4 regions of the Psychrobacillus sp. PGGUH221 genome follow, and region 4 is predicted to be linked to each of the others. Evidence: riboswitches for the same ligand, from Rfam matches in the RefSeq annotation. Region 4 holds a riboswitch; each other region holds the start of a gene.
The links. A riboswitch is a leader RNA that binds a small molecule or an ion and turns the genes downstream of it on or off. The one in region 4 is predicted to bind S-adenosylmethionine.

Region 1: another riboswitch for S-adenosylmethionine. It lies ahead of metA (homoserine O-acetyltransferase MetA); the one in region 4 lies ahead of mtnK (S-methyl-5-thioribose kinase).
Region 2: another riboswitch for S-adenosylmethionine. It lies ahead of PGC35_RS05435 (O-acetylhomoserine aminocarboxypropyltransferase/cysteine synthase family protein); the one in region 4 lies ahead of mtnK (S-methyl-5-thioribose kinase).
Region 3: another riboswitch for S-adenosylmethionine. It lies ahead of PGC35_RS01240 (M20 family metallopeptidase); the one in region 4 lies ahead of mtnK (S-methyl-5-thioribose kinase).

What each region holds. Positions count from the first base shown of each region.
Region 1 covers NZ_JAQMHQ010000003.1:148,401-156,155, reverse strand. Annotated here, with positions in the region: gene PGC35_RS06650 (GrpB family protein) at 1-88, opposite strand, end outside; gene PGC35_RS06645 (alpha/beta hydrolase) at 154-798, opposite strand; gene PGC35_RS06640 (DUF1572 family protein) at 798-1,325, opposite strand; gene PGC35_RS06635 (aldo/keto reductase) at 1,463-2,395, shown strand; gene metA (homoserine O-acetyltransferase MetA) at 2,450-3,358, opposite strand; SAM riboswitch class I at 3,437-3,545, opposite strand; gene PGC35_RS06625 (methyl-accepting chemotaxis protein) at 3,615-5,621, opposite strand; gene abc-f (ribosomal protection-like ABC-F family protein) at 5,818-7,686, opposite strand.
Region 2 covers NZ_JAQMHQ010000002.1:289,477-297,231, reverse strand. Annotated here, with positions in the region: gene PGC35_RS05470 (lysoplasmalogenase) at 1-32, opposite strand, end outside; gene PGC35_RS05465 (RDD family protein) at 151-558, opposite strand; gene PGC35_RS05460 (M3 family oligoendopeptidase) at 592-2,289, opposite strand; gene PGC35_RS05455 (DUF2087 domain-containing protein) at 2,451-3,206, shown strand; gene PGC35_RS05450 (GIY-YIG nuclease family protein) at 3,216-3,578, shown strand; gene PGC35_RS05445 (YdcF family protein) at 3,938-4,525, opposite strand; gene PGC35_RS05440 (glycerol-3-phosphate acyltransferase) at 4,544-5,185, opposite strand; SAM riboswitch class I at 5,323-5,435, shown strand; gene PGC35_RS05435 (O-acetylhomoserine aminocarboxypropyltransferase/cysteine synthase family protein) at 5,603-6,895, shown strand; gene PGC35_RS05430 (homoserine dehydrogenase) at 7,024-7,755, shown strand, end outside.
Region 3 covers NZ_JAQMHQ010000001.1:255,810-263,564, forward strand. Annotated here, with positions in the region: gene PGC35_RS01225 (TVP38/TMEM64 family protein) at 1-445, opposite strand, end outside; gene PGC35_RS01230 (AzlC family ABC transporter permease) at 560-1,288, shown strand; gene PGC35_RS01235 (AzlD domain-containing protein) at 1,293-1,601, shown strand; SAM riboswitch class I at 1,676-1,783, shown strand; gene PGC35_RS01240 (M20 family metallopeptidase) at 1,893-3,128, shown strand; partial or broken gene PGC35_RS01245 (transposase) at 3,345-3,598, opposite strand; gene PGC35_RS01250 (CsbA family protein) at 3,949-4,206, opposite strand; gene PGC35_RS01255 (PDZ domain-containing protein) at 4,216-5,388, opposite strand; gene PGC35_RS01260 (S41 family peptidase) at 5,464-6,891, opposite strand; gene PGC35_RS01265 (peroxiredoxin family protein) at 6,963-7,541, opposite strand.
Region 4 covers NZ_JAQMHQ010000010.1:101,419-109,173, forward strand. Annotated here, with positions in the region: gene PGC35_RS17175 (2-hydroxy-3-keto-5-methylthiopentenyl-1-phosphate phosphatase) at 1-363, opposite strand, end outside; gene mtnW (2,3-diketo-5-methylthiopentyl-1-phosphate enolase) at 369-1,583, opposite strand; SAM riboswitch class I at 1,700-1,803, opposite strand; SAM riboswitch class I at 1,971-2,125, shown strand; gene mtnK (S-methyl-5-thioribose kinase) at 2,200-3,390, shown strand; gene mtnA (S-methyl-5-thioribose-1-phosphate isomerase) at 3,387-4,442, shown strand; gene PGC35_RS17195 (sugar ABC transporter substrate-binding protein) at 4,439-5,518, shown strand; gene PGC35_RS17200 (sugar ABC transporter ATP-binding protein) at 6,115-7,620, shown strand; gene PGC35_RS17205 (ABC transporter permease) at 7,595-7,755, shown strand, end outside.

The DNA.
Region 1 (7,755 bases), on a different contig from region 4:
TTTCTTCTTTAACACTATTAAATTCTGTATTCCATTCAGTCGTATACTTATTTAGTTTTACTTCATCTTTAGATAATCCTAGCCTCATGAAAAACACTCCTTTTTCATAAAATTACCCCTCTTACATATTCTTCAAGAGGGGAGGATAATCCTTTATTTCACTAATAGTTCGTCTAAAAAGGTAACTAAATCTCTTTGATTTTCTGGTGCAACACCATGTGAAACAGGATAGTTCTTAAAGGTAACACTTGCTCCCTTTTCTAAGAAATAGTCTCTACTAGCAGTTCCCCATTCAAATGGAAGCATATTATCAAATTCGCCATGAGATATAAATGCATTTAATTTATTTACGGGTTGATGTGCATACTCATCTTTCACAAACGACGGAATATAGCCACTTAGTGCAACAATTCCTTTTATTTTATCACCCATTACTAATGCTAATGATTGAGTCAATATAGCACCTTGGCTAAAACCAAGAAGGAAGAGTTTATTTGAATCAATCGAATGATTATTAGTTATTTCTTCGATAAATGACTGAAGATCTTGTACTACCTGATCAAATACTGCACGATGAGGTTTTCCGAGACCCTCTATCGTGAAAAAGGCATATCCAGGTGGTTGAGAAATTGGCCCACGTATACTAAATATATGGCATTTCTCCTTTAAGTTAGAAACGAGTCCAACCAAATCGTTTTCATTACTTCCCATTCCATGCAATAAAAATAATGCTGGATATTTTTTATTCTCATCTGAAATTTGTGGAGAACTATGAATATAAGTAAAATTTGAATTCATTACTTCTTATCCTTTCTTTTAGGTATCGACAAAGTTGTCCACTTGTCTTCTGGTGTAACTTGTTTGGCTATATATATTACCTGTCCCACATGAATTGAAATATGTGTAATACTCCGAATGATTGCTTCCAAAACAGTATGTGGTTTATTGCGAATATAAATAGTTTGAAGTAAGTGTTTTTCTTCTATACTGTCTATCGCTTTGAAAAATGCATCACACCCATTTTCCCACACTTTAAGCAACTCTTCCCGTGATTCTATCGTACTTTCGAATTCACTATCACGATCTCTGTCTTTTTTTTCTCCATCAGTTGTTAAAAAGTCTGTCCAACGAGAATTTAAGTTTCCACTCATATGCTTCACCAGTACATCTACACTATTTGATTGTTCGTTTGGTGACCAAAAAATGGATTCTTCCTCCATTTGCATGATCGCTTTCTTTGTATCACTTTTCAATTCCTCCAATTTTGACCGTATATTTCGAATAAAGTCAGCATGAAAATTAGTTGAATTTGACAATCTAATCATCTCCTTTAAAACATAGTTCAATAAATATTATGAACCTCCTTCCCCATTTCTTTTGATAAACCAAAATTCTTTGAGTAAAAGGACATTATTGGTAATATTATACTAGAATATATTGAAAAGGAGTTGTTTTTACTACTATGAGTAAAAAAGTAGAAATTGGTAAAACCGGATTATTTGTAAATCCCGTTGGCCTTGGAACAAATGCAGTTGGTGGCCATAATTTATTTCCGAATTTAAATGATGAAACCGGAAAAGACATTGTGCTTACAGCACTTAATCATGGGATTAGTTTTCTAGATACTGCCTTTATTTACGGCATCGGAAGATCAGAAGAGTTAATTGGGGAAGTATTAAAAGAAACGAAGAAACGTAGTGAAATAATTCTTGCTACTAAGGGCGCACATAAAATGACCGGTGAAAAAGTAGTCATTGACAACTCACCTGCATTTTTAAGAGAAACTGTGGAAAACAGTTTAAAACGTCTTCAAACGGACTATATTGATTTATTCTATATTCATTTCCCCGATGAAAACACACCAAAAGCTGAAGCAGTTGGTACTCTTCAACGTTTAAAGGAAGAAGGAAAAATCCGTGCAATTGGAGTATCCAATTTTACTTTAGAACAGTTAAAAGAAGGTAACCAAGATGGTTATATTGAAGTTCTTCAATCTGGATATAACTTATTAAAACTCGATGCAGAAAAGGATTTGCTTCCATATACAAATGAACGTAATATTTCCTTTATTCCTTATTTTCCGCTTGCTTCGGGCTTATTAACAGGTAAGTATGATAAAGGCAGTACTTTTAGAGAAGGTCTCACAAAAAATCCGTTATTCCAAGGAGAAACATATATTAACAACTTAGAAAAGGTAGAGCAGCTTCGCCAAATTGCCATTGATAAAAATGTAGGTGTTTCTAATATTGTGCTTGCATGGTATTTAACAAAAGAAAATATTGATGTGATTATTCCAGGGGCTAAAAAACCTGAACAAGTTATAGATAATTTGAAAACTGTAGATGTTCAATTAACAAAACAAGAAATAGATAGAATTGACCAAATATTTCAATAAAAAAATAGAACAAGAGGCTGAACGAAAGAAAAGTCTTTCTCAGCCTCTTCTGAATTATTCCCATTCGTATGGCGTTTCTTGATAGACATAATAATTTAACCAATTAGAAAACAATAAATGAGTATGCGAACGCCAAGAATTTAATGGTTGTGTCGAAGGATCATTATTAGGAAAATAATTTTCAGGTACATCGATTTCAATACCTTTATTCACATCCCGAGCATATTCTTCCGCTAAAGTTGTTGCATCATATTCTAAATGACCAGTAATCATGATATGCTTTTCGTCATTTGATATTACAAGGAATACCCCTGCATCTTCAGAATTAGAAAGCAGATTAAGTCTGGAATCAGTTATTATTTCATCATATGAAACAGAAGTATAACGAGAAACGGGCGCATAAAACTCGTCATTGAAACCACGGACTAAATTCACAGTTGGATCGGATAAACGGTGAGAAAATACACCAAAGCATTTCTTAGACAATTCAAATTTACCAATTCCATAATGATGATAAAGTGCAGCTTGTGCACCCCAACATATATGTAAGACAGAAGTGACGTTTGTTTTCGACCAATCCATTATTTCTGTCATCTCACTCCAATAATTTACATCTTCAAAATTCAAATGTTCAATTGGTGCTCCAGTAATAATCATCCCATCATATTTGCGAAGTTTAATCTCTTCAAAAGTAGTATAGAAAGTGTCTAGATGCGTTTTACTTACATTTTTGGATTCATGTGTTGCTGTATTCATAAATGTAACATTCACTTGTAATGGTGTATTACCTAATAGTCTTAGTAGTTGTAATTCCGTTTTTTCTTTTTCTGGCATTAGATTTAATATAATTATGTTTAGAGGACGGATATCCTGAGCAATTGCGCGCTCCTCGTCCATGATAAAAATCTTTTCTTTCTTCAGCAATTCAGCTGCTGGCAATTGTTTGGGAATCTTAATTGGCATACATTTCTCCTCATTTCCGTAAAAATAAAAACCCTCTCTTCTAATAAATAAGAAAAGAGGGTAAGCAAATGCTCTCAGTTCTTATCTTTCAAGATTGATATCTTGTAGGAGTTAGCACCTTTCTGACATGTGTCAGAGGTTGCTGAAGCTTCACAGGGCCATTTCCCTCTGCTTCTCTTGATAAGAGTATATTTTTTGTTATTCTACTACATTATTTTTTATACTATCATTTTCTGAACATTTAAGCAATGGATTATTATACTTTAAAACGATTCACTGCTTCTGCTAATTTATCGCTAAGTTCTGTTAATGTTTCAGAAGCATCTGCAACGGATTGGATTGCCCGAAGCTGTTCGTCTGAAGATGCACTAACTTCCTCGCATGCAGCAGCAGTTTGTTGAGAAGTCGCTGCCATCATTTGAATCGTTTCAACTACTTGTTCTTTGTATTTAGAAACTTGGTTAATTTCGTCGGAAACCTCATCAATAGAGGATTGCATATTCTCCATTAAATTTGAGATTTCACTAAATGTTATTTCCGTATCTGTAACTACTGTCCCTTGTATACGGAAAGTTTCCCTAGTTTCAGTCATTTGTTGGCTTACTAAAACGGATTCTTTCTGTAATTCAGTAATAGTCTTTTTAACATCTTCAGTCGCTCTGGCAGATTGCTCAGCAAGCTTTCTTACTTCCTCTGCTACTACCGCAAAACCTTTTCCATGTTCACCAGCTCTTGCTGCTTCTATACTTGCATTTAATGCAAGTAGATTTGTTTGAGCAGAAATCTCCATGATGGTTTCCATAACCCCTCCAATAGCTTTTACTTTGTTTTCTAAAGTATCGACTACATCAGACATAGACTTTAAATTGGACTCCCAATTGTTAAAGGATGATTTAAGTTCACCCATTTGTTTTTGGCCATTTGCATTCATTTTATTTGCTTTCGTAGCAATATCAGTCATTACAAGCGATTTTTCATTAATTAAATTAATTTGATTACTTAAATGTGAAGAGCTATCTGTTACTTCTTCCGCATCTTCAGCAGATTTTGAAGCACCTTCAGCTATTTCACCCACAGCTACGGATACTTGTTCTGATGATGCAGTTGTTTCCTCTGCAACTGCACTAAGACTTTCAGAACTTACTTGAACATTACTTGCAGATTCTTTTACTACTTGAATAATTTCATGCATGCTCTCCGTCATTTTATTGAAATTTTTAGCTAATTGTCCAATTTCATCGGATGACTTTACGTTCGCGTGAACAGTTAAATCTCCTTCTGCAACCGAATCCATTAGTTTTTTTAATTGATCTATCGGTTTTAAAATGTGATGGGTAGTGTAATATAGCACAATAAACATCAGCACTAATATAACAGCAGTAATAACTAAAATGAGATTTCGAATACTGTCAGCTGTTTGATTAACTTTTTCTTGCTCGTATACTGCACCAAGCTTCCAGTTCAAATCAGGTATTGTCGTAAATACAGTAACCGTTGAAAGTCCTTCGGAAGTATCTTTGACTACTCCTTCATTTAAAGAACTAGAAAATATTTTATTAATATAAGCATATTCTGACAAATTCTCACCAAACATGGTAGGATGAACAATTGCTGTGCCGTCGTTCTCCACGATAATCGGAAAACCTTCAAATCCTAACTCATTGGATGAAATTGTTTCTGTTAACTTCGAAAGTAATATATCAATTCCGACAACTCCAACAACTTGACCTTTCTTAAGTACTGCTTTTGCACCAGAAATTGCATATTCTCCCGTTGCAGCATCTAAATAAGGTTTGGACCAATTAAAATCATCTTTATTGGCTACTGCATTTTTATACCAATCTCTCGTTGTTGCGTCGAAGTCTTTCCCTAAATCAGCTTCAGGTATTATTTCAATATGTTTGTTCGGTAATGCATAGTAAACGGAAGCAACCGCGTCGTACAACGTTGTAAACTCAGTAAATTTAGAATCTAATTGTTTCTCTAGCTGTGAAGCAATGATTGCATCTGAAGTACTAGATTCCGCTTGAAAATCCACCACTTCCTTTGTAGTGGATATTTGCATAACCCCCTTTTCATAGACACTGAGATAATTTTGAATGGAAGAGGACATTTCGTTCACTAATACATGACTTTGATCAGTTAAACTCTCTTCCGTTTTGTCTTTAATCGTAAAAGTACTTATAAAACTTAATGCAGTCATACTAATTACAATTAAAATCATTACAGTAATAATTATTTTCCATTTGATAGAAATTTTCATATTTCATCTACTTTCTGTTTTTTTTAAGATATAATTGCCTTAATAAGGATAAATTTACTATTTCTAAAACTAGGACATAGTATATCTTTCTGATTATATCGGCTAAAAACGAGAAAGTTAATATTGAATTTTTAATTTAATAGGGACTATCTCACATTTTTTTGAATTAAGTGGACTTTATAACCATTAACATTCATCATTCTTGTCTCTCCAACCAGATCTCTATTAATTTCTCTAGTTTTTGTTCCTTATCGTCAATCAACAATAATAATTTTTCATAATCATTCCAGTCCTTCTGAATATCCTTTTCTTTCTTTAGTTTACTTAGTTCGTTTTCCAATTCAAAAATTTGTTCTTCTGTTGATTTTTCTTTTTTATCTCTATTTTTATAAGTTCTTACCTTATCCATGTTTTCTACTGTATTGATCGACTCCTGTTTTACTAGTAACTCGTTCCATTTCCCTCGAGCCCAATTATAGGGACCTTCAAAAGTTGTCAAATGACCGGAATCTAACCAAACTGTACGATGAAATAACTTATTTAAAAAGTATCGATCATGAGAAACGCATAGGATTGTTCCTTGAAAATCTTCTAGAGCATCTTCCAATACTTCTCTCGATTCAATATCTAAATGGTTTGTTGGTTCATCTAATATCAACAAATTTATATCTTGGTGCATTAGTTGAGCAAGACGAAGACGCATACGTTCTCCTCCACTTAAATCCCCAACTCGTTTAAAGACATCAGGACCATAAAACATAAACTTAGCTAAAATATGCCGTGCTTCCGCTTCAACAACACTCACTTCACTTCTAAATACATCTATTAAACGTTCTTTTGGATTCAATATTTCAAAGTGTTGTGAAAGAAATCCGATCCTAACATTACTGCCTATTCTAGCATTTCCTTCATCAGCCAAAATTTCTCCTAGCAATAATCGTAAAATTGTTGATTTTCCAGTTCCATTTCTACCAACGATCGCAACTCTTTCTTTCCAATACACATACAAATTTGATTTATGAAGCAAAACCTTATTGCCAAATGATTTAGAAACGTTATCCATTATGACAACTTCTTTTCCACTTCTAGATGCAGCTTCGAATGATAAACTCATCTTTTTAGGGTCGATAATTGGTTTTCTCAGTTTCTCCATTCTTTCCAATGCACGTTCCATGTTCCTAGCTTGCCGATGAAGACCTGGATTTGGAGGAACAGCTTCATTTGCCCACTGTCTTAACCGTTTAATGGCTTCCTTCATTTTCTTTATCTTTTTTTGTTGTTCCTCATATTCTTGAAATTCCCGCATGAGTCGTTCTTCCTTGTTAACAATATAAGAAGAATAATTACCATGGTAGAGAGTTAGTTCTCCATCCTCTAAATCAGCTACTTTTGTAATTACTTGATCTAGGAAAAATCTATCGTGCGAAATAATTACAACTGTACCTGTGTAGTTAACTAAATATTGCTCCAACCATTCAACTGCAAATAAATCTAAATGATTTGTAGGTTCATCTAGTAACAGTAAATCAGGCTGTGATAACAATAATTTACCTAGCATTATCTTTGTTTGCTCTCCTCCACTTAGGTTTGTAAAAGATTGATGAACAAATGAAGATAATTGTAAACCCTGGATGACTTTATCTATTTCTGAATCCAAAGAATAACCGCCCTGATTAGTAAAGTCCTCTTGCACATCTCCATATTCCTGGAGTAATTTTTCCATATTAGGTTGATCGGTACACGATAACTTTTCTTCTAATTGTTGCATTTTTGTTTGTAGTGCTTTTAGCTTTTCAAATGCACTATTTAAAACATCCATTCCTGTTACTTCATCTGAAAAGGTAGGTATCTGTGCTAAATATCCAATTTTAGTTCCTTTTTTAAAGCTGATAACACCTTTATCAGGTGCCTCCGTACCGATGATTAATTTAAAAAGTGTCGTTTTACCTGAGCCGTTTCTTCCAACAATACCTAATTTTTCTCCAGTTTTAATCGACAATGATAAGCTTTCAAAAATGGTATTTCCTCCGAGCATTTTGCTTACATCTTTAATTGTACAAATCATTATTTCCGCTTCCTTTCAAGTTCAATATAGCTGGAAGCATTTTTCTGCATAAAAAAAGACTGCTTAAAA
Region 2 (7,755 bases), on a different contig from region 4:
GCTATTAATAGACCTAAAATTTTACTCCACATAATAATACATGCACCCCTTTACTATACATTCGTTTTTTTCATTAAATATCCTGCCCTATTGTACGGGTCAAAAAATAAAAAAAGAACAAGCATCTCGGTAGATACTTGTTCTTAGATATTAATCAACAGGAGGATTGCTTGTTACATATGTTCCAGCGATAAAATCATGGATTGCACGCTTATCTTCACGTAAGCCTACCATAAAAGCACTAACAATCAGACCTATTCCTAATGTGACTACATATACGAAACCTGCCACAATAACACGCATAAGCATTGTTCCAAAACCTAGTTTGGTGCCATCAAATTTGACGATACGGATGCCTAACATTCTTTTGCCTACTGTGTATCCGGTCCATAATACTGGAACAATAAGAGAGTAAAGAAGATTTCCAAAGCTAGTGATTGGTGATTCCTGCCAATGCCCGAAAAGAAGAAAGCTAATAATAGACAATGGAATACCTATTATTATAAAGTCTAATAAACTTGCCCCTAGTCGTGACCAAAAACCAACTGGATTCAACATGTTGCAACTCCTTTTTTATTCTTTTCTATTTAACTATAAAGCTGCGTCATCAACGCCATCTAAATACTTCTCAATCGAACCAATAACGGACTCGACACAGCCTTCTTCAAATGGAGAGATTAAATTTGCCTCAGCTACTAACTTAGTGAAAGATTTCGAACCACCTAGCTGGCAAAGGTGTAGATAATCTTTCCAAGCTGCTTCGTGATCTTCTCTGGAACGCTTCCAAAATTGGAACGCACAAATTTGAGCCAACGTGTAGTCAATATAATAAAACGGACTTGCATAAATATGACCTTGGCGTTGCCAGAAAGCACCAGCTTCCAAATAGCCATTTCCGTCATAGTCACGATGAGGTAAATAAATTTCCTCAATCTTTTTCCAAGCGGATTTACGCTCTTGAGGTGTCATTTCAGGATTTTCATATACGACATGTTGAAATTCGTCCACTGCAACCCCATACGGCAAGAATAGAAGGCCGCCGCTCAAATGTGCAAATTTATATTTTTCTGTTTGTTCTTTAAAGAATAATTCCATCCAAGGCCAAGTAAAAAATTCCATACTCATCGAGTGGATTTCACAAGACTCAAATGTTGGCCATACATACTCAGGAATACCTATATTACGGCTTGTAAACACTTGGAATGCGTGACCCGCCTCATGTGTCAACACATCGATGTCTCCAGATGTTCCATTAAAGTTTGAGAATATATAAGGAGACTCATAGTTATCGATAAATGTACAATAACCTCCAGATTCCTTCCCTTTTTTCGCTACTAAGTCCATTAAATCTCGGTCAATCATGAATTGGAAAAACTCTGCTGTCTCAGGAGATAACTCATCATACATTTTCTTTCCATTTTCAACAATCCATTCCGGAGAACCTTGTGGTGCTGCATTCCCAGACAAGAAATTCAGAGATTCATCGTAGAACTTTAGCTTTTCAAACCCAATTCTTTTTGCCTGACGCTCATAAAGTTTTGTTGCAAGAGGAACGATGAAATCACGAACTTGATCACGAAATTTTTTCACCATTTCCGCATTATAGTCAATGCGATTCATACGTATATAGCCAAGCTCCACAAAGTTTTTGTATCCAAGCTTTGTAGCAATCTCATGCCGTACTTTTACAAGCTGATCATATATGTCATCAAATTTATCCTCATGTTCTTTGAAAAAGCCGAATCTTGCTTCCGTTGCTTTCTTACGTACTTCTCTATCAGTTGATTCACCGTAAGGTCCAAGCTGGGCAAGTGTTAATGTTTCGCCGTTAAATTCAACTTGAGCAGAAGCAACAAGCTTAGAATAGTCAGAAGCCAATTTATTTTCTTTCTGCATAAGTGAAATTACTTCTGCGGAAAATGCTTTAATTTGAAAATCAGCAAGATCAAATAATTGGCTTCCCCATTTTTCTTCTAATTCTTTACGGAATGGAGAAGCGACTAGTGCTTTATAATATTCTGTAATTAATTCTTCGACCTCTGGGTTTTTTTCATCAAAAAAATCACGCTCTTTTTGGTAAAACTCATCATTCGTATCAATCGATGCACGAATGTACACTAAATTAGCTTGTGTTGAATAATCATTTCGAAGTGCATTTAGTTCTTCAATTGCAACACTTTGTTCTTCAACGGAAGTAGCCTGTTTGAATTTTGTTAATGCATCATTAAATTTTGTTTTTTCTTCTTCTAAATTTGGTCTTTTGTACTCATAGTCCTTGAATGTAACCAATAAAATTCTCCTCCTGTACGTTCTTTCGAAAATCGAAAGGTCTCATTTCCATTGTTCATTATTTTCAGATTTATTGCAACAATAATTTACAATTGATTTTAAACAAACAATATTATATTATGTCTATTATATAATAAATATTTATGGGGTGCGTTTATAAAATGGAGATATCTGAATTATTTTGGGATGCAAATGCAGAACAATTGAAAGTTGGTTATGTGGAAGAGAAGGAAGATTATGTTTGTTTATTATGTGGTGAAAGAGTGGAAAAGGGAATTATTTATCCAGAAGCCACTGTTTTGTATGAAGCGGAACGTTATATGAAACACCATATTGAAAAGGAACATGTATCTGTATTTCATTATTTAATTGGATTAAATAAAAAATTAACAGGATTGACAGATCATCAAAATAGCTTACTTCGATTGTTTTACGAAGGTAAGAGTGATGCAGACATACAGGCAGAATTAAGTATTGGTAGTGCCTCTACGATACGTAACCACCGATTTGTATTGAAGGAAAAAGAACGCCAAGCAAAAATCTTTATAACGATGATGGAGTTGTTAAAGGAAAAAGACAGTCATGCACCAACCTTTTTGCCGCTTCATAAGACTGCAACGATGGTGGACGAACGATATAACATTACGAAAGAAGAGCAAGAAGAGATAGAAAAGAAGTTTTTTTCTAAAGGTATAGATGGTCCTCTCATAAAATTTCCGAAAAAAGAAAAACAAAAACTGGCAACTCTTAGGGTGATCATACAACGATTTGACTTAGAGCGAGTATATAAAGAAAAAGAGATAAATGAGGTACTAAAAAATGTATATGCTGACTATGTCACATTAAGACGTTACTTAATAGAATATGGGTTTTTAGATAGAAAAGATGACGGCAGTGAGTACTGGGTGAAAAAATAAATACGAGGAGTGGGGAAATTGGATCGTAAAATGGAACTGAAACAAGCATATAAAGAAGTAAAGATTGAAGGTGGAATTTATGTCATAACGAATAAACAAAACGGTAAAAAATTCGTTGGATCCACACGAAACTTCAAGACGTTAAATGGCACGAAGTTTACTCTAGAAACAGGGACACATACAAATAGAATACTTCAAGAAGAATGGCACCAATTTGGCAAAGATGCGTTTGAAATTGAACAAGTAGAGACGCTGAAAACATCAGAAAATCAATACGTAGACGAAAAGAAAGAACTAGAAAAACTTTTAAACAAATGGATGGAGCAATTACAACCATTTGGCACTAAAGGGTATCATACGAAGAAAGAGTGACCCAGAAAGGCTTCCTAATAAACGAGGAAGCCTTTTAATTATATTTGGAGAAATTACTTTACATATATAATCTTTGGTTTTGGATGAAAAATTCTTTTATAGAAAATATAATACATTATCTAGCTATGCAAGGTGACTTGATTGCATATAGTACAGCTACATTTAGATTATATAGCTAAAACATAATGTTTGATGTAACAAGTGATTTGACATGGCTATAAAGTAGATACATGGATTCGTAACAAGTGGGGAGACAATGCATTTCTAACCAGGAAGTAGGGCTGTATGCAAGAAAATCGTATTTCAAGATGTATTTGTAATTGTTGCAGATATAAAAAATAACTCCGAGGTATTCGGAGTTATTTCCCAACAATATAAGTCTTTAAAAGTGCGGCGCGCTCACGTAAGCGTACTTTCGCTTCTACCACTTCGGGGGTCTGTGCTGCAACCACGTCCGTTTTCCATTCTAGCTTTTTGGCAAGTATTTTTGCTCGCTGTAGGTGATAGTCACTCGTAATGATCGTTATAGACTTTACGTTATCTGGCAAAAGCTCTTTAGAAAACAACAAGTTTTCATAAGTTGATGTCGACTGATCTTCAATAATTAGCCTCTCTTCTGCTATCCCATTCTCCAAAAGAAAATTTTTCATTACGACCGCTTCCTCAATATCTTCATCGTCTCCTTGTCCTCCAGAAAGTACAAGGGTGACATGAGGATATTCGTTTGCATACGCAAGTGCTGATTCCAATCTGAATTTTAATGCAAGCGAAGGAATATTGCCTTCTTTTACTTTTGCACCGAGGACAATGGCGTAATCGTTGGAACCATCAGCTTTAGGGTTTAATCCTTCATCCATCCATTTGCTAGTAAGCATCCACAATCCAACTCCGCTGGAAGCGAGAACAAATAAAGGGATAAGCACAATCCACCTCATTTTTTTAGACATTCCAATTCACTCATTTCTTTATAAAGAAGGTTTTTTTCTTTTTATAAAAGTAGAAATTCTCATCTCTTCCTTACGAGCTAAACGACGAAAGTTTTCGATATGCAATATGAGTGCCATCACGAATAAAAAGCTTGCAATTGCAATTGGTATATATCCTTCTGAAAACCATATAGCCTCGCCTAAAAAAACAAAATAAAAAACAAATACTCCAATTAATAAATAGTCCGTTAAAAAAGTTGTGCCAATTAATAATAAAAGTCCGATCAATCCTAAAGGCCAATAAATTGCAAAAAGTATGCCGATTACAGAAGCTGTCCCTTTTCCTCCCTTAAATCCGGTGAAAATGGGAAAGTTGTGACCTAAAATGACAGCAGCCCCCGCTAAGTAAAGAAGTGCATCCTGTTCCAATGCTGAAAAGGTACCGTATTGCTGCATAAAAAATCGTGTGCCAATAATAACCAATACACCTTTTATTATATCGATGAAAGCTACAAGTATTCCGTATTTCATTCCAAGCACAATAGCTGCATTAGAAGCACCTGAGTTTTTAAGACCTTCTGCTTTAATATTGATTCCACTAAAAAACTGAGCAATCTTTGAACCATGAATGGAACCAATTAAATAACTAACTACTAAAATACAAATAATCCATATTACCATTACAACACCTCCAAAAGTAACCCCCATACATTAAACGTACAAGCCTAAAAGAAGTTTCAGAATTTTTATAAAAAGTACTTGACGTACAGATTAATAGAGTCTTATACTGTGTAACAAGATGGAATACTAATCTAATACTCTTATCAAGAGTGGCGGAGGGACTAGGCCCTACGATGCCCGGCAACCAACAAGTTTTAAACTTGGAAAGGTGCTAAATCCTACAAATTCACGCGAATTTGGAAGATAAGAGGAGGAATATGCGAAACCGCACCCCTCTTCTTAAAGAAGAGGGGTTTTTGTTGTTTAGTCGATTTACGATACGTTTTCCGGCTAAACATAAGTGCTTTCGTATTTCTCAAAATCCTCTCCCGCCTCCATATGCGTCCATCTAAAACTATTATTTAGGAGGAATTCAAAATGACAAATTTCCAACCAGAAACACTTCTTTTACACGGTGGTCAGCAACCAGATCCAGTTACAGGTTCACGAGCAGTGCCAATTCACAAAACAACTTCTTTTGTATTTCGTGATACAAACCATGCCCAAGATTTATTTGCATTAAAAGAGTCTGGCAATATTTATTCACGTATAACTAATCCTACTGTAGATGTTTTTGAACAACGCGTTGCTCTACTTGAAGGAGGAACGGCTGCTGTTGCACTTTCTTCTGGTATGGCGGCAATTGCATTTTCCATTTTGAATATTGCGGGAGCAGGCGATGAAATCATTGCAGCGGAAAACTTATATGGTGGTACATTTAATTTATTCGCCCATACATTGCCTCGTTATGGAATTCACGTAAAATTTGTAGATTCTACTGATCCAGAGAATTTTCGAGCAGCAGTAACGGATAAAACAAAAGGGATCTTTGCTGAAATTATTGGAAATCCGAGCTTGAATGTGCTAGACGTGGAGAAAGTTTCAGCAATTGCAAATGAAGTCGGTGTTCCATTGTTGGTAGATAATACATTTGCAAGCCCTTATGGTGCTAACCCGATTAAACACGGTGCTCACATAGTTATCCATTCAGCTACTAAATGGATTGGCGGTCATGGAACAACAATTGGGGGAGTAGTTGTAGATGGTGGTAACTTTGACTGGAATTCCGAGAAATTCCCTGGTTTTACTGAACCAGATGTAACCTATCACGGACTACGATACGGTATTGATGTTCCGAACGTAGCGTTTGCCATAAAACTACGTGTTCAATTGCTTCGAGATTTTGGGCCTTCGTTAAGCCCTGAAGCAGCATTTTCTTTTTTACAAGGTTTAGAAACCCTTCATCTTCGTGTGCCAAAGCACAACGAAAATGCACTAAAAATTGCAGATTATTTATCAAACCATGAAGGGGTAGAATGGGTAAATTATTTAGGCCTGGAAAATCATCCTTCCCATGAACTTGCACATAAATATTTACACAATGGCTTCGGCTCTATCTTAACTTTTGGCGTAAAGGGTGGAAAAGAAGCGGGTAGACATATTATAGATAATATTGAAATTTGGTCGCATGTAGCAAACGTAGGAGATGCGAAATCATTAATTATTCATCCTGCTTCTACGACTCATCAACAATTAACTCCTGAAGACTTAGTGAAATCAGGTGTTACCGAGGACTTAATCCGCTTGTCTGTTGGTCTAGAGGCAGTAGAGGATTTACAAAATGCACTTGATAAAGTACTTGTAGGAAAAACAAATGTCCTCTCTAGATAGAATTTTGTTGTTAATTGGGCTAAAATAGTCTACAATATGTAAAATAGTCAATCGTAATTTTACGAAAGAGATTTTATTAAATATGAATGTGGAAGCTCAATTGTGCAAATTCATTTGGAGGAGAAAGTATGGCAAAAATAAAAGCAGCAATTCTAGGTTTCGGAACAGTCGGCCAAGGAATTTATCACATTGTGAATGAAAAAAGAGAAGAATTAAAAAAATCATTAGGCTTAGATATTGAAATTAGTGCGATTTTAATTAATAATTTGGCAAAAGAAAGACCTGAAACGCCTGGTATTCTAGTAACAGACGATTTCGAGGATATTATTAATATTCCAGGTCTTCAAGTAGTGTTTGAAGCGATTGTGAACGAGGAACCAGCTTATAGCTATTTATGTAGAGCGATTGATAAGGGATGTCATGTGATAACGGCGAATAAAGTGATGTTCTCTAAATATAGTATTCAACTTCATGAACGTGCTAAGTCACGAGGCGTATTTATCGGATATGAAGCTACAACAGCTGGTGGCGTTCCAGTAATTAAAACACTTAAAAATTTACTACAAGTGAACTCAGTAAAGAAAATTCAAGGTATTTTAAATGGAACATCTAACTATATTTTGACACAAATGCGTTTAAATGAATGTCAGTTCGATGATGCTCTACAAGAAGCGCAAGCTCTAGGCTATGCTGAAGCAGATCCATATAATGATATTTCTGGTCAAGATGCATTCCGTAAGTTGATGATTCTTAGTGCACTTGCATTTAGAAAACAACCAAACTGGGATGATGTACGTGTAGTTGGTATTAACGAGATTTCATTAGAGGACGTGAAAAAAGCAAAGGCAGAGGGATTTCGT
Region 3 (7,755 bases), on a different contig from region 4:
ATATCATAATTAGTTTCCCTAAGACAACTGTCCATAAATACGTATTTTTTTTCATATTAGATAGACCCGCAACTATATTCACAAGTGCGGAGGGTGTAAATGGAAAACAAATAAGTAAAAATAATGGTCCAAAACCGTTTCTCTCTACCCATAATATTAATTTTTGAATCTTTTCATGCCTTGTAATAAAACCTAAAACTCTAGCTCGTCCATATTTTCTAATAACTAAAAATACGGTATAAGCACCTGCAACCGAACCTGCCCAAGATAATAAAAATCCAAACAAAATTCCGTAGGCAGTCACATTCGCCACGATAAAAACTACTAAAGGTAGAAACGGCAAAAATGCTTCAAGAAAAGGTAGTAATAACCCAAATAGTGGTCCAAGTGCTCGGTAATCTTGTGTTAAATTAGATAAAGTTTCGAATGATAACCAACTTGGCATGGTAACTCTCCTCTTCTATGTATATTTATACTCTTCCCAATTTTCAACTATATAAAACTTTATAGATATAGTATAATTTGTTCACTATCATAATTGAAGGTGGTGAAATTCGACATGAATAATAATTCATTCGTAAAGGGTTTAAAAGCCGGTACGAGTATTGCTATCGGCTATTTTCCAGTTGCATTAACATTTGGTTTATTGGCAAAAACCACTGGACTTTCCATTATTGAAGCAACAGCAATGAGTATTTTTGTTTACGCCGGCGCTGCTCAGTATATGTCACTGACGCTTATAGCAAAAGGTGTTGATCCTATTTTAATCGTTTTAAATACATTTGTCGTGAACATTCGACACTTTTTAATGACGGCTGCACTCAATGAAAAGATGCATAGTGAAAAAAGATGGGTCAAAGGAATATATGCATTTGGGATTACAGATGAATCTTTTTCCGTATTAGCAACTCAAAAAGATGAAAAAATACATACTTCTTTTGCATTTGGTGTTGCGCTTATCGCATATGGTAGTTGGGTTGTATTTACAGCGGTTGGACATGTTATAGGTGCCAATCTACCAGCATTTTTACAAGCGGCCATGTCGATTGCTCTATATGCAATGTTCGTTGGTCTTCTAGTACCCTCTATGCGAGGAAACCGCAAAGTAGTCATGCTGGCCCTCATTGCAGCTATTATAAACGGATTTTTTTACTGGACAGAATTATTATCGACAGGATGGGCTATTTTAGTCGCTACCCTAGCATCCTCTATTTTTGTCGAAATTATATATGCCAATCATCAAAAGAGGACTAGACTACGAGGAAAAAACTTAACGAAAGGAGCATAATGGAATGGAAGCATGGTATTGGTGGATGCTATTAGGAATGGCTATTGTTACCTATATTCCCCGAGCATTCCCGTTAACTTTTTTAGAAGGCAAAGAATTACCTCCTGTTGTTTCAGGAGTATTACGTAATATTCCATTTGCAGTATTAGGAGCATTAATTTTCCCAGCTATTTTATATGTTCAAGAAGGTAATCTATTATTTGGAATTATTGGAGCCATTGTGGCATTCGCACTTGCCATTATTTTTTCAAATGTAATGGTTGTAGTATTAGGAACAATTGGTGTTTTAGCTGTATATAGTCTTATCTTTTAAATACTACTTGACTGCTAGGAATAAATTACTTAATATTGGAATTAGTTCTTATAAAATTTACATAGAATATCACTTTCTTATCGAGAGAAACTGAGGGACAGGCCCAACGACGTTTCGGCAGCAGATTCAAAATGAAAACTGTGCCAATTCCTGCAAGCAATTTATTGCTTGAAAGATGAGAAAAGAAGGTTTTTCGATTATACGAAGAGCTCTCTTTTTCTTATCATACAAGATAAGATTAGGAGAGTTCTTTTTTGTTATGAATAATAAATGTAAAAGGAGCAGATACAAGTGAGTTTCCTAGTAGAAAAAAGAGACTATCTCCATAAATTAATAGAAGACAACAAGAATGTATATATTCAAATAAGTCATCAAATACATGAAAACCCTGAGATTGGAAACGAAGAATTTTTTGCTAGTTCTACGCTAATTGATTTATTAGAAAGTGCAAATTTTCAAGTCGAAAAAGGAATAGCAGGTCATGAAACGTCTTTCTATGCGATTAAGGATAGCGGTATCGAGGGACCTACTGTTGCTTTTTTAGCAGAATACGACGCTTTACCTTCAATTGGACATGCCGACGGACATAACATTATTGGTACGGCAAGTGTGGCTGCTAGCATCTCTCTAGCAGAAATGCTGAACGAAACCGGTGGAAGAATAATCGTCCTTGGTACTCCCGCAGAAGAAGGTGGATCAAAAGGAAGTTCAAAAGGAAACTTTGTAAGGCTTGGTTATCTAGAAGATGTAGATGTGGCTTTAATAATTAGCCCTTCAAGCAAAACTACTTTAAGTTGCGAAACACTTGCTCTGGAATCATTAGATTTTCATTTTATTGGACAAGCTACTCACCCAACAGCAGCTTCTAATAAAACAATAAATGCATTGGAAGCTGTCGTTCATTTTTTCAACGGAATCCATGCGCTTCGTTCACAATTACCATCTGATGTTAGCATACATGGAATTATTACGCATGGAGGTGATTCACCGAACATTATCCCTTATTTTGCCTCTGCTCGTATTCATGTCAGCGCAAAGAATTGGAAAAAAACAGAGGAAATCTCCGAAAAAGTTCGATTCCTTGCTAACGGAGCAACACTTGTAACAGGAACTTCTGTAAAAATCGAACGTTTTCAAAATGAGGTGCAAGATTTTGTAGTAAATTCAGTGTTAGATGAGGTTATTCATTCGGAATTTGAAGCTATTGGAGAAGTCGTATACACAGAAAGTAAACATTACAATGACTCTACGGATGCTGGAAATATTAGCTACGTAGTACCAACTGCAAGACCATCCATTAAAATTGGACCAGATGATTTAGTCGCCCATACAATAGAATTCCGTGAAGCTGCCAAATCTAAAGCTGCGGATGAAGCACTAATCAAGGGAGCTAAAGTCTTAGCTACAACCGGTTATCGAATATTAACAGATGCAAAACTACTTCATCAAATCAGAAAAGAATTTAATGCATCCTTAGCTCGTAAAGCAAAAGCAGATGGTATGGGCGTTTGCGATTTGAAAGATTGATATTGTAATTTATATTCTTTATCTTTCGGATTATGAAGTGTGTTTCAACAACATAAAGATTAATCGGATATGCATTTGCTATACAATACACATAAGCTTCCGCTGAATCTGTCTACAGTCTGAATCCACCTCTTAAGAAGAGGTGGATTTTTTTGGAATGTATTGTCTTTCATTGAATTGTTTTATTTTCATTTGGTGTTATCAATGTGCCGGAGTATTCGTTTCAATCTCTTTTATTGTTTGGCGCATCGAACGGATGCCAAATGTATATTGAATAAACGTCATTTTAAATAACACAACGGGATCAATACTTGGTCGCCCAGTAGCAGAGTAAAGATGTTCTACTAATGGATGAAATGGAAATCAATCGTGTCATCCAATTTACGGACCAAATGGTCCTTCGGTACAATCTGCTCAATCGTTAGCATTTCAAGTTGTTCACGTTCATTGATTTGGTTTTTAGTCATCATGATATTCAACACCTCAACGTCTTAGAAGATTTAGAAACTCACCACTTTTTAAATTAGCCAACACTAGTCGATTGGAGTGGAAGGCGCGAAGACTCCTACGGGAACAGCACGAGCCGAAGCACCCGGACTGAGCGTAGCGAAATTAATTTTTGCGACGAGCTTGCGCAGGAGCATTGTTTTTTGCGACGAGCTTTGCGCAGGAGCAAGGGAGAAGGCTGAGGCCGTGCCCGTGGAAAGCGTAGCGCCTGAAACGGAAATCAACGATTTCTTACTATGTATTGTAAATAAAAAAAGACTATAGACAATTTCAAATTTCTTTGAGTTTGTCTATAGTCTGAATCCACCTCTTCTTAAGAGGTGGATTTTTTCTTTTTGTCTCGACTTTTCATATGTGTTGCGTACCAAAAACCTAAAGTCAACGATGCTGCATCAATAATATAAATCCACCATCTATGCGTGTAACCAGCATAGACAGATGCGGCAAATAGAGCAACGGTTAATAATAATGCCACATAATGATTAAAGGTAACACGTGTAAAAAGAATAACAAGCAATGCTGGAGTAAAAATGGCTAATGTAACTTGAGTTGATATTGATAAAGTTTCCATAGTTATCTCCTATCTTACTAATATTAAGCCTAGACGATAGTGATCATGTCTAAACAAAATATGTTGGCGTAAACGAAGTTCTCCGCTAATATCTAGTACTTCTAAGCGACAATGTGCAGCATTTATTTGAACTGCTTCATAAAACTCTTGTTCATTTGTTACTTTTTGTCCGTTTACTTTGACAATTTTCTCACCGATTAATAGACCCATTTTCTCTGCTGGTGAGTCAGCAAGGACTCCGGCTATCATAACACCGTCCGATTGCGGGGAGATAGCAAACGTTCCTGCCATTTCTTTTTTATAAGCTATGTAGGAAATGAATAATCTTACAATGGCTCCGAGAATCAATGCAAGTCCACTTATTAAAGGCATAAAATAGCCAACTGCTGCTACTACAGCCACGATAATTCCTAATTGCCAAACTTTTTTTCCAAGGCTTGGGAAAAATTCTACAGCAAGTGTTTTTCTGCTCTTTTGCTGGAATCCTATGACAATGGGAAATAAAATCAATGAGAATGTCGATCCTCCAAGTGTAAATTGCGGCCAATATGGAATATAAGAAGAAATCGCATCACCTGGAATGACTAACAAAATAGGTAGTATCCACAACCGTTTTGTAACATATTCAATTGCTTCAATTCCTCTTGGTGTTTTTACTAGTTTAGGAGAAGCATTTTGTGCTCCGTGTTTTTGTATAAGAATTCCTTCTATGATTAATAGTAACCCTGCTAAGACAGCGATGGTCACGATAGATTTTTGTAAAAAATCCATACCAGTTAAATTCCACGAAAGGATTTTAAATGACCAATCATACAGATTCATAATATATAACGTAACAGCTCCTAATGCCATTGAATAAATTGCAGAACCAAGCTGGTACATAAATAATATAACAAACAAGATCATCCATGCGCTATAAACAAATAACCAAGAAGTTGGTACGACTAGTCCTATTCCTACACTGATAATGGAAAGAATAATTGCCCAAACATAACCATCAAATAAATGCTTGGCTTCTGTCCACCCCCAGAGAATTCTAGTACGGAAATGCTTTCTCTCTCTCTTCACACGAAAATAACCAATTAATATGGAGAAAAGAAGCGTAATATAAATTGATGGGTGAAGGAAAAAACGTCCAATTCCTTTCGCCAATTCGATAATTATTTCTTCCACGATACGCATCCCCCTCTATTACAATACTCGTTCTATTATTGTAACAAACGAGGAGGTCTTTGCGTATAGGATTTTGGAATAATCTTATTTTTTCATTTCATGAACCAAATAACTGATACCCATTTGTAGCTGCTTATCATTTTCTTTTCTAGTTTTGTATTCCATCAGTGTTTTAGAAAGAGATTGGAATAGTGCATCATCTATATCGGAACTAGGCTCTAAACTTCTCTCTTGTCGATACTTTTCTACTCCATCCATCGTATCTTCATCAAAATAACCATCTTTGCGTCCAATATTATATCCTAAAGCACCTAGTACATTTTGAACATACTTTATTTCCTCTCCGAAATCTCCGACTCGGAATTCTCCGTGAGGATATTTAATATCCATTGTATATAGTTCCTCTGGCTCAACCTCCAAATCAGCTTGAATTCCTTTATGGTGAATCCATTCTTGTTTTGGTGTTAACCATTTATGAGTAGATATTTTTAATTTACCACCATTTGATAATGGATGAGATTCTTGTACAGTTCCCTTCCCGTAGCTTGTTTCACCAACAATCATCGCACGATTATTATCTTTTAAAGCACCAGCTAATACTTCACTAGCAGAGGCACTACCACCATTTTGCAGTAAAACAGCTGGTATTTTATTTAGATAAGGCTTTTCCTTATTTTCTGTATTCAACATTTCTAAAACTCCATTTGCATCTTGCATATAAGCGAATGTTTTTCCATTTTCGAGTAGGGTACTGACAATGGAAGACACACTATATAAATATCCACCTGGGTTTCCTCTTACATCGATTAGAAGACCATCTATTCCCCGATCTACTAATGCCTTTGTTTGTTTAGCCCATTCTTCTCCTGTTTTTTCTCCAAAAATAGAGATTGTCACAATACCAATTGAAAAATCCTCGACTTCATAAACTTCACTAGATACGGTGTGCATCGCAATTACTTCTCGCTTCATATGTAACTCTACATGACGTTCTTCACTTGAACGATAAACAGTCATCTTAAGACTAGTTCCTTTTTCGCCACTTAACAATTTTACAAGTTCAGCCATGGACTTACCATCCAGTCTTTCTCCATTCACTCTAACAATCTCATCCTGTGGCTTTAACCCAGCCCTATAAGCAGGAGAATCTTTGAGAGGGGAAACAACTACGAATTTTCCACCTGATAGTGTTATTTCTACCCCTATTCCAACTCTCTCTTCTGCTAGTGACGACTCTTGAGCTACCGCTTCTTCTTTAGTCAAATAACTGCTATGAGGATCTTCTAATGCCTCTGCCATCCCTCGAATTGCACCTTCCACAAGAATATTTTCTTTTTTGGCGAATACGGCCTCTTTTCTAATTAATTGAAAAGCTTCATCGATGACTTGATTGTTACTAATAGACGTAGTAGTTGTTGATTGATCATTCGCTGGTTTTACAATCCAAAAATAAAAGATTCCTAGTAAGATAACAAACAAAATAACATATAAAAAAATCCGACTTTTGCGCAAGCTATACCTCCTACTTTTCCACTAATATATGTGAGAAAAGAAGAGTTTAATACTTGCCCAAAAATCGGATTTTATTTTAAATTACTTACTAAGTCTGTAAGCATTTGTTCGTCCATTGGACCAACAATTTTATTTTGGATTGTTCCAGTCGTATCAATCATATAAGTAGTAGGAATTGTAATAGCTTGATACGTTTCACCTACTATACCCTCTTCATCAAGAGGTATAGGAAAACTTAGAGCATAATCTTCTTGAAAAGCTTGCACTTTATCAAGTCCAGAATCTGAACTTGTCAAATTAACGGCCAAGATTTCTACATTTTCTTGTTCAGCCTTATCTTCGTAATAGTTTTGCATATGTGGCATTTCAGCTTTACATGGTGGACACCAAGTAGCCCAAAAGTTTAATACTACCTTTTTCCCTTTATAATCGGACAATGTCACTTCTTTACCATCAAGTGTCGTAAGTGTAAAGTCTGGTGCAGCATCCCCTTTTCCGGTACCATCATTTGCTGGATTGGTTGCAAGATCAGAACCTAATTGCTCATTTGAAATTGCTTCAGTTCTATCCGTATTACTTTTTACAAAGGTAATCGTTGCAATAGCCACTAAACTCGCAATTATCAATAACCCAAATATCTTTTTTTTCACTTTTGTTCCTCCACTCAATTTGTTAGACGTACAAGAGTTTAAGAATTCTATCGCTCCTATTATACGCATAAATGAAGTTAAATACTAATTAATTGTTCAAATCGTTCTTAACTATAGAGGAATAAGAAAAACTCAAATTCCATCTTCTAATACTGTTTTCAATCGTTTCCGGAGGTACTTTGGACAGATATTCAATTAAAATAAAAAAACGGCC
Region 4 (7,755 bases):
TTCATTACAATAAACGCCTGAAAAAGGACCAAACTTTTCTAGCATTGGATGAACGAAAAAATCTATTCCACCACTAACAATATAGAGAGGGATATCGTGCTTTCTTGTATAAGAAACAAAATCGTCGAATCCTTCTCTAATCTCTGCTTGATCAAGCAAGTAGCTTATAATTTGATCTTTTATAGATACAGGTAACAGAGAGAACATTTGAGCAACACCTTCTCGGATAGATTGCTTTTGCCCTAAAATATTCTCTTTGATCGGCAAGTATGCTGGGGGAGCAAATTTTTTCATAATGGATATAATATTGTCTTGGTTTGTAATGGTCCCATCAAAATCACAATAGATTACTAGCTTACTCATAATGCTTACCCCCATAGTTCCAATGCTGCTTTTAGTTCTGGAAACTGTTTTGCTGCTTCAGCTAACGGAATTCCATCAAGGACTGCTGATACGGCCTGCCTAAAGGCAAGCCCTCCTCCTGTAGCGCCAGTAGGATGACCATGCACTCCACCACCTGCATTTATAATGCTATCTATGCCATAGTCTTCGATTAACAAAGGAACCAATCCAGGATGAATTCCAGCCGAAGGAACTGGAAAAGTTCGTTTTACTGCACTTTCTTTCGTCAATTCTTCCCCAAGTGATAGTGCAGCTGTTTTCTCCAGTGCGACGCTTCCGTATGGTGAGGGGAATAATGAAAAATCTGCCCCTGCATAACGAGTCAATTTACCAAGTAAAAGTGGTGTTGAAACTCCATAAAATGAGGATGATGTAAAAGCACCACTATAGGCTGGATGGGCCATGAATGGCAACTGAATATCTTCATCTTCCACAAGTTCTTGAAGTACATCTAGACCATATGCATGAACATTAAATAATAGAGCGTCAGCCCCAAGTTCTTTTGCCTTTTTTGCTTTTGATTTTAAATTGGATGTCCGCCCAGAGAGGTTAACTGCATAAAGTGTTCGATGTCCAGTTTCCTCATACACCTGACGTAGTACTTCTTTAGCTGTAATAATTCTTTTTTCAAAAGGAGTAAGGGGGTTTTCAAAGAGAATTTCATCATCTTTTACTAAATCTACTCCACCTAGAGCTTGGTTACGCAGCTGTTCAGATAGGTAATTGATATCTCTTCCAATTACTCCTTTAAAAATACTCATCACAAGTGGACGATTATACACTCTTAGCAATTCACGAATACTTTCAATTCCGAATCTAGGTCCTGGGAAATTATCTAAAAGGTCTGATGAGAATTCCAAGTCTAGTAGCTTTACTTCACCGTCTAGCGATAGTTTGCCGAAAACAGTTGTTAATATGGCAGGTAAATCTGCAGAGAAATTAGCACTAGGATAGTTTATTTTAATTTCTGCTTTGATTTCATCTCGTTTTAGCGGATGGTGACTATTTTCAAATTTAGTTATCGATATAACATTTCCTTTATGCTTTTTTAATTGCTCTTGCTCTAGTAACGGCAAATCAGTCCAGGATCCTATTGTTAAACCGAGCGCAATTCCTTCAGCTTTTTTTTCAAAAGTTCCAGGTTTACCGTAAACCTGATAGAGAGTAGTAATTCCACTCATTTATTATCACAATCCTTTATATAACAAATTTCTACTTAGTCAATGTCCCAGTGTTTTGCCCCTTCTAAATATAAAAAAACCTCTTCCAAATAAGAAGAGGTTAAAAAATTAACGACTTCTTATTTCTCAGTCTACTGACTGCAAGAATTAGCACCGTGTCCATAATGGATCGGTTGCCGGGTATCATAGGGCTCGTCCCTCCACCTGCTCTAAATAAGAAAAAGTTATTCAATTGAGTTAGTCAAATTAATAATGATTATTTCATGCAATATAAAGATTGTCAATATAGTTATTAGAATTTTTTTTGTTTTTAAAAAAATGATTGACATGTGTTTTTTGAATATGCTAGGATGATTTTCAAATAGTATAACGTTTTAATTAATAGCACTCTTATCAAGAGCAGGCAGAGGGTAATGGCCCGATGAAGCCCAGCAACCGACCGTAATACCGTTGTGAGACGGGGCGCATTTTGCGCCGAGATGAAAATCTCCTAAGGCACGGTGCTAATTCCATCAGAAAGGTAACTTTCTGAAAGATAAGAGGCGAGAGATCTCTTATTCTACGCCTCTTTCTTATGAAAGAGGCTTTTTATTTTGAAACGGAAAGGTAGAGAATAATGACGACAGCTACAAAGAGACAATATGAATCATTAACAGAAGAAAGTGCTATTTTATATGCAAAAGAACTTAACTTCTTCCCACAAGACACAGAGTTGGAGTGTCGTGAGATAGGTGACGGTAATCTTAACTATGTATTTCATATTAAGGAATTGAACGGTGATAAGAGTCTTATTATTAAACAGGCTTTACCATACGCAAAGGTTGTCGGAGAAAGTTGGCCACTAACGTTAAAACGAGCAGTGATTGAAGCAAATGCATTAAAAAAACATGCTGAATTTGCAGCCAATCTTGTTCCGACCGTATATGCAATTGATGAGGATCTTGCGCTTACGGTTATGGAGGATTTATCTCATTTAAAAATTGCACGTGAAGGGTTGATTAAACTTGAATCATATCCAAACCTTTCAAAAGATATTGGAGAATATTTAGCTCAAACACTATTTCATACATCTGATTTTGCATTACACCCTTTTGAAAAAAAGAAACTAGTTTCAGAGTTTTCCAATCCAGAACTTTGTAAAATCACAGAAGATCTTATTTTTACAGATCCGTTTTTTGACTATGAAACAAATGACTTTGAAGCATTGTTGCAAGAAGACGTAGAAACTATTTGGAATAACGGGCGCTTAAAGCTAGAGGTTGCAAAATTAAAGAATAGCTTCATGACAGAAGCGGAAGCATTATTACATGGAGATTTGCATACAGGGAGCATCTTTGCTAGTGAAACCGAAACGAAAGTAATAGACCCAGAGTTTGCTTTTTATGGACCTATTGGCTTTGATATTGGATTGTTTTTAGCAAATCTAATCGTGCAAAATGTTACAAGAGAAGAGGATGAGCGGGGAGTTATTGTCACCCATATCAAACAAACTTGGGATGTCTTTTCGACTAAATTTTCGGAATTATGGGACAAAAAAAGTGTCGATTCCTATAAAGACACAGATGGCTATAAAGAATATGTCTTGGATAAAATTTTCCGAGATACACTAGGCTTTGCTGGATGTGAATTAATTCGTCGTACAATCGGGCTAGCACATGTGAAGGATTTGGACAGTATCGAAGATGACGAACAACGGATTAAATTCAAAAAGCAGACCTTACAAACAGGGGAAGCACTTATATTAAAACGCAAAGATATCCATTCAATTGATGAAGTATTTGAATTATTAGAGGGGTTTCGCAAATGAGTATTCCATTATCGATAGAGTTGAACGACAAAGAATTTCGGATTTTGGATCAGCAAAAATTACCTCACGTAGTTGAGTATTTAACACTAGATACTTTAGAAGATGTATATGATGCTATTATCACTCTGAAGGTGAGGGGTGCACCAGCAATTGGTATTACCGCTGCATATGGATTGGCTAAAGCGGCCGAAAAGTATGAAGCAAATACATTAGAGGAATTTCATCTGCAACTCAACAGGGATTTCTTGTATTTAGCTAAATCTAGACCAACAGCTGTAAATTTAGTTTGGGCTCTAGAACGTTTAAGAAGTGCTGTTGAAAATGTAGCAAGTGTACAAGAGGCGAAGGAACTTTTGATAGAGGAAGCTATAAAAATTCATAGAGAAGACGAAGCATCCTGTAGAAATATTGGCGAATATGCGTTGTCCTTGCTTGAAGGTCAAACAAAAGTTATGACCATTTGTAATGCAGGTTCAATTGCAACCGCAAAATATGGTACTGCATTAGCACCATTCCATCTTGGGAGTGAGCGGGGAAAACAGTTTGAAGTTTATGCTTGTGAAACTAGACCTGTATTTCAAGGATCAAGGCTAACTGCGTGGGAGCTTCAGCAATCTGGAGTGGATGTAACACTTATAACAGACAGCATGGCTGCACATACAATCGGAGCAAAAGGAATCGAAGCAATTATTGTAGGGGCAGACCGGATAGCAGAAAACGGCGACACGGCAAATAAAATCGGAACACTTAACTTAGCATTATTAGCAAAAGTGTTTGACATCCCTTTTTATGTGGCAGCTCCTTCTTCCACTTTTGATTTGACCATTAAGAATGGAAAAGAGATCCCGATTGAAGAACGTCCAGCGGAAGAAATAACGCATATTGCAGGGAAACAGGTAGCTCCGAAAAATACAAAAGTATTTAATCCTGCATTCGATGTTACACCGGGTGAATACATTACAGCCATTATTACTGAAAAAGGAATTATATATCCGGAATATACAAAAAATATTCCAAGTTTAATAAATATAGAAAAGGGAGAACTCGCATGAAATCAAAAACAGCATGGCTTTTATCCGTATTATTAGTAATTGGAATTATCTTAACAGGGTGTCAACCAAAAGGGGATGCAAATGAAGCAACAACTACTCCTGCTGATTCAGAAGCATCCGATAATCCGCTATCAGGGAAGAAAATCGCATTGGTTATGCAACAAAATCTTGGTACTTTTTCTGCTCAATACATTGAAGGTGTAAAAGAACAAGTAGAGAAATTTGGTGGGACTGTAACAGTGTTTACGTCGGAAGGCGATTTAGCAAAAATGGCTTCCAATCTAGATGCAGCTGTAAACCAAGGTGTAGATGGAATTCTGATTGATCATGGAACAAAAGAAGCGTTAAATCAAGGAGTTCAAAATGCAGTTGATAAAGGAATACCAGTCGTCGCTTTTGATGCAGGTGTGGAAGTAGAAGGAATCACAGTTTTAGAGCAAGGCGATCAAAAGATGGCTGAAATGACATTAGAAAAATTAAAAAATGATGCTAATGGTGAAGCAAATATAGTGAAAATCTGGGTAGCAGGTTTTGCACCTATGGAAAGAAGACAAGTTGCCTACGAGCAATTCTTAAATGAAAATCCAGGTATTAAAGAAATTGCAACATTTGGTGCAGCGACACAAAATACAGCATTAGACACACAATCGCAAATGGAAGCGATTCTAAAACAATACCCAAATGAAGGAGAAATCACAGCAGTTTGGGCAGCTTGGGATGAATTCGCAAAAGGTGCAGTACGCGCTATTGAGCAAGCTGGAAGAACAGATATTAAAGTTTATAGCATTGATATGAGTGATGAAGATTTACAAATGATACAAAAAGAAAGTAGCCCATGGGTTGCCTCAGCGGCAGTGGATCCAATGGATATAGGACGTATTCAAGTGCGCTATTTATATCAAAAAATAAATGGTGAAACTCCTGAAGAAAAAGTTGTTTTAGAACCAGTGTTTGTGGATGCTGAAAAGCTTCCGGAAGAAACGGTGACGACAAATGACTTACATGAATATATCGAAGGCTGGGGAGCAAGCGAACAAGGTTACACAGAAGCTTTGAAAGAGTTAGAAAAACAATAATGATACAAATGTAGCTGCCCTAAAAAGGGGGCAGCTTCTTTTTAAGAAAGCTTTAACTAATTGTTGGTATGGAAGATATGAAAGGGTAGATAGCTATTCTATAAGCATTCGGGCCGGTCGTCATCATGAGCCTAGCGCATCCTGCATCTCATACAGAACGTCCAAGCGGCTGACAAGGCGCGAATGCCAGTGAACTCTATTTGATAGGTCAAAGTATTATCCAATTAATGTTTGAAAATAAATAGTTCTTAATACAGATAGCGGCAAGCCACATCCGTGTTTCTACACCAATGCGACTGAAATGGGGAGAATGCAAAAGTCTTCTTTGATAGATAGTAAAGTTGATTGTTAAATGATTAGATTAAATGCAAATCCTACAATCATTTTATTAACAATAGAAACGGTGATTCTCTAGGATGTACGTCTTACAAGCTGTATGAGCGATTCATCCTGCGAAGGCTCATACGTAGCGTGCGGCAAGCGCACATCCGTGTCTTGTTCTATAACGTAAAACACTTCAAATACAATTCATTAGGAATAACAAGGCCAACTAGTTAAAATTCAACTGGTATATTGCCTTAAGAAAGGAGATCATCATGGCTAATCCTTTTCTTTCTATGACTTCCATACGTAAATCATTTGGAAATGTGAAGGCACTAGAAGAGGCCGAATTTCATCTTGAAAAAGGGGAAGTACATGCATTGCTAGGTGTTAATGGAGCAGGTAAAAGCACGCTTATTAAAATATTATCCGGCGTATATGAGCAAGATGAAGGTGAAATAGTTTTAGAAGGTAGTAGTGTTCGGCTTCGTTCCCCGAAAGCAGCAAAGGAACACGGTATCTATTGTGTTTATCAAGAGGTGGATACAGCAATCGTTTCGGAATTATCGGTCGCAGAAAATATTATGCTAGATAAAATCGCTACGAATAATAATTTGTTTTTATCCACATCCAAGCTACAAACGGAAGCTAAAAAAGCACTGAAGCATTTGCAAGTAGAAAACATTGCTGTCAATCAACCGGCATTTAAACTTACATTAGCTGAAAAACAATTAGTATTAATTGCACGAGCTCTTGTAAGCTCGGCAAAGATTATTATTTTTGATGAACCGACTGCCCCTTTGTCTCTCCACGAATCCAAAAAGCTTTTTTCGGTAATTCATCATCTGAAATCGCAAGGAGTCGGCTGTATATTTATCTCTCACCGTCTTCCAGAAGTATTTGAAATCAGTGATCGAATCACTGTAATGCGAGATGGAAAGCTTGTAAAAGTTTTTAACACAGAAACTGTTCAACAGAATGAGATTATTGAAGCGATGCTAGGTGTATCTTTTAATTTAGAACAGGCAGATACAAATCATACTTTAGGAGAAAAAATCCTACAGGTTACAGAATTATCGGATGGACACAAATTAAAGGAGCTTTCCTTTACTGTTTCCGAAGGGGAGATTGTTGGTATTGTGGGCCTTGTAGGAGCAGGAAAAACGGAGCTAGCTAAAGCCTTATTTGGCTTGGGATCATTAGTAAAAGGTAGTGTGAACCTTTCAGGCAAAGAGTTAAAAGCGAAACATCCAGCAGACGCCATTCGAGCAGGAATGGCACTAATTCCAGAGGAACGCAGAAAAGAAGGCTTATTTGTACATGAGTCGTTACAAACGAATTCTTCCTTTCCGAATTTAAAGAAATTTTCACGGCTTCTGTTTATGGATAAAGCTGCTGAACGCAACTTTGCAAAGGACATCATCAATCGCTTAAAAATTAAAACGGATCATACGGAAACACCACTTGTGCATTTAAGTGGAGGAAATCAGCAAAAAGTAGTAATCGGAAAATGGATGTCGCGCAACTCTAAAGTATATTTATTTGATGAGCCGACTAAAGGTGTTGATATTGGAGCGAAAAAGGACATTTTTAATTTAATTCGTGAGTTGGCGAGTAATGGTAAAGGGTGTCTATATTTTTCGAGTGAGATTCAAGAAGCAATTGGTATTTCCGATCGACTTCTAGTTATGTATAACGGTCAAATCGTGAAGGAGTTTTCACGTGAGGATGCGACCCAAGAAAGGATTTTGTTGTATGCAAGCGGTGGAAAAGAAGAGTAAGGTCAAAGAAAGAGGAATTCAATTTCTATTTAAATATGGTGCAATTGCCTTGCTATTGATAATTATATTGTACTTTAGCACTATAAGCGGTGCCTTTTTTACATATGGAAACTTCACAGATATATTACGTTCCAT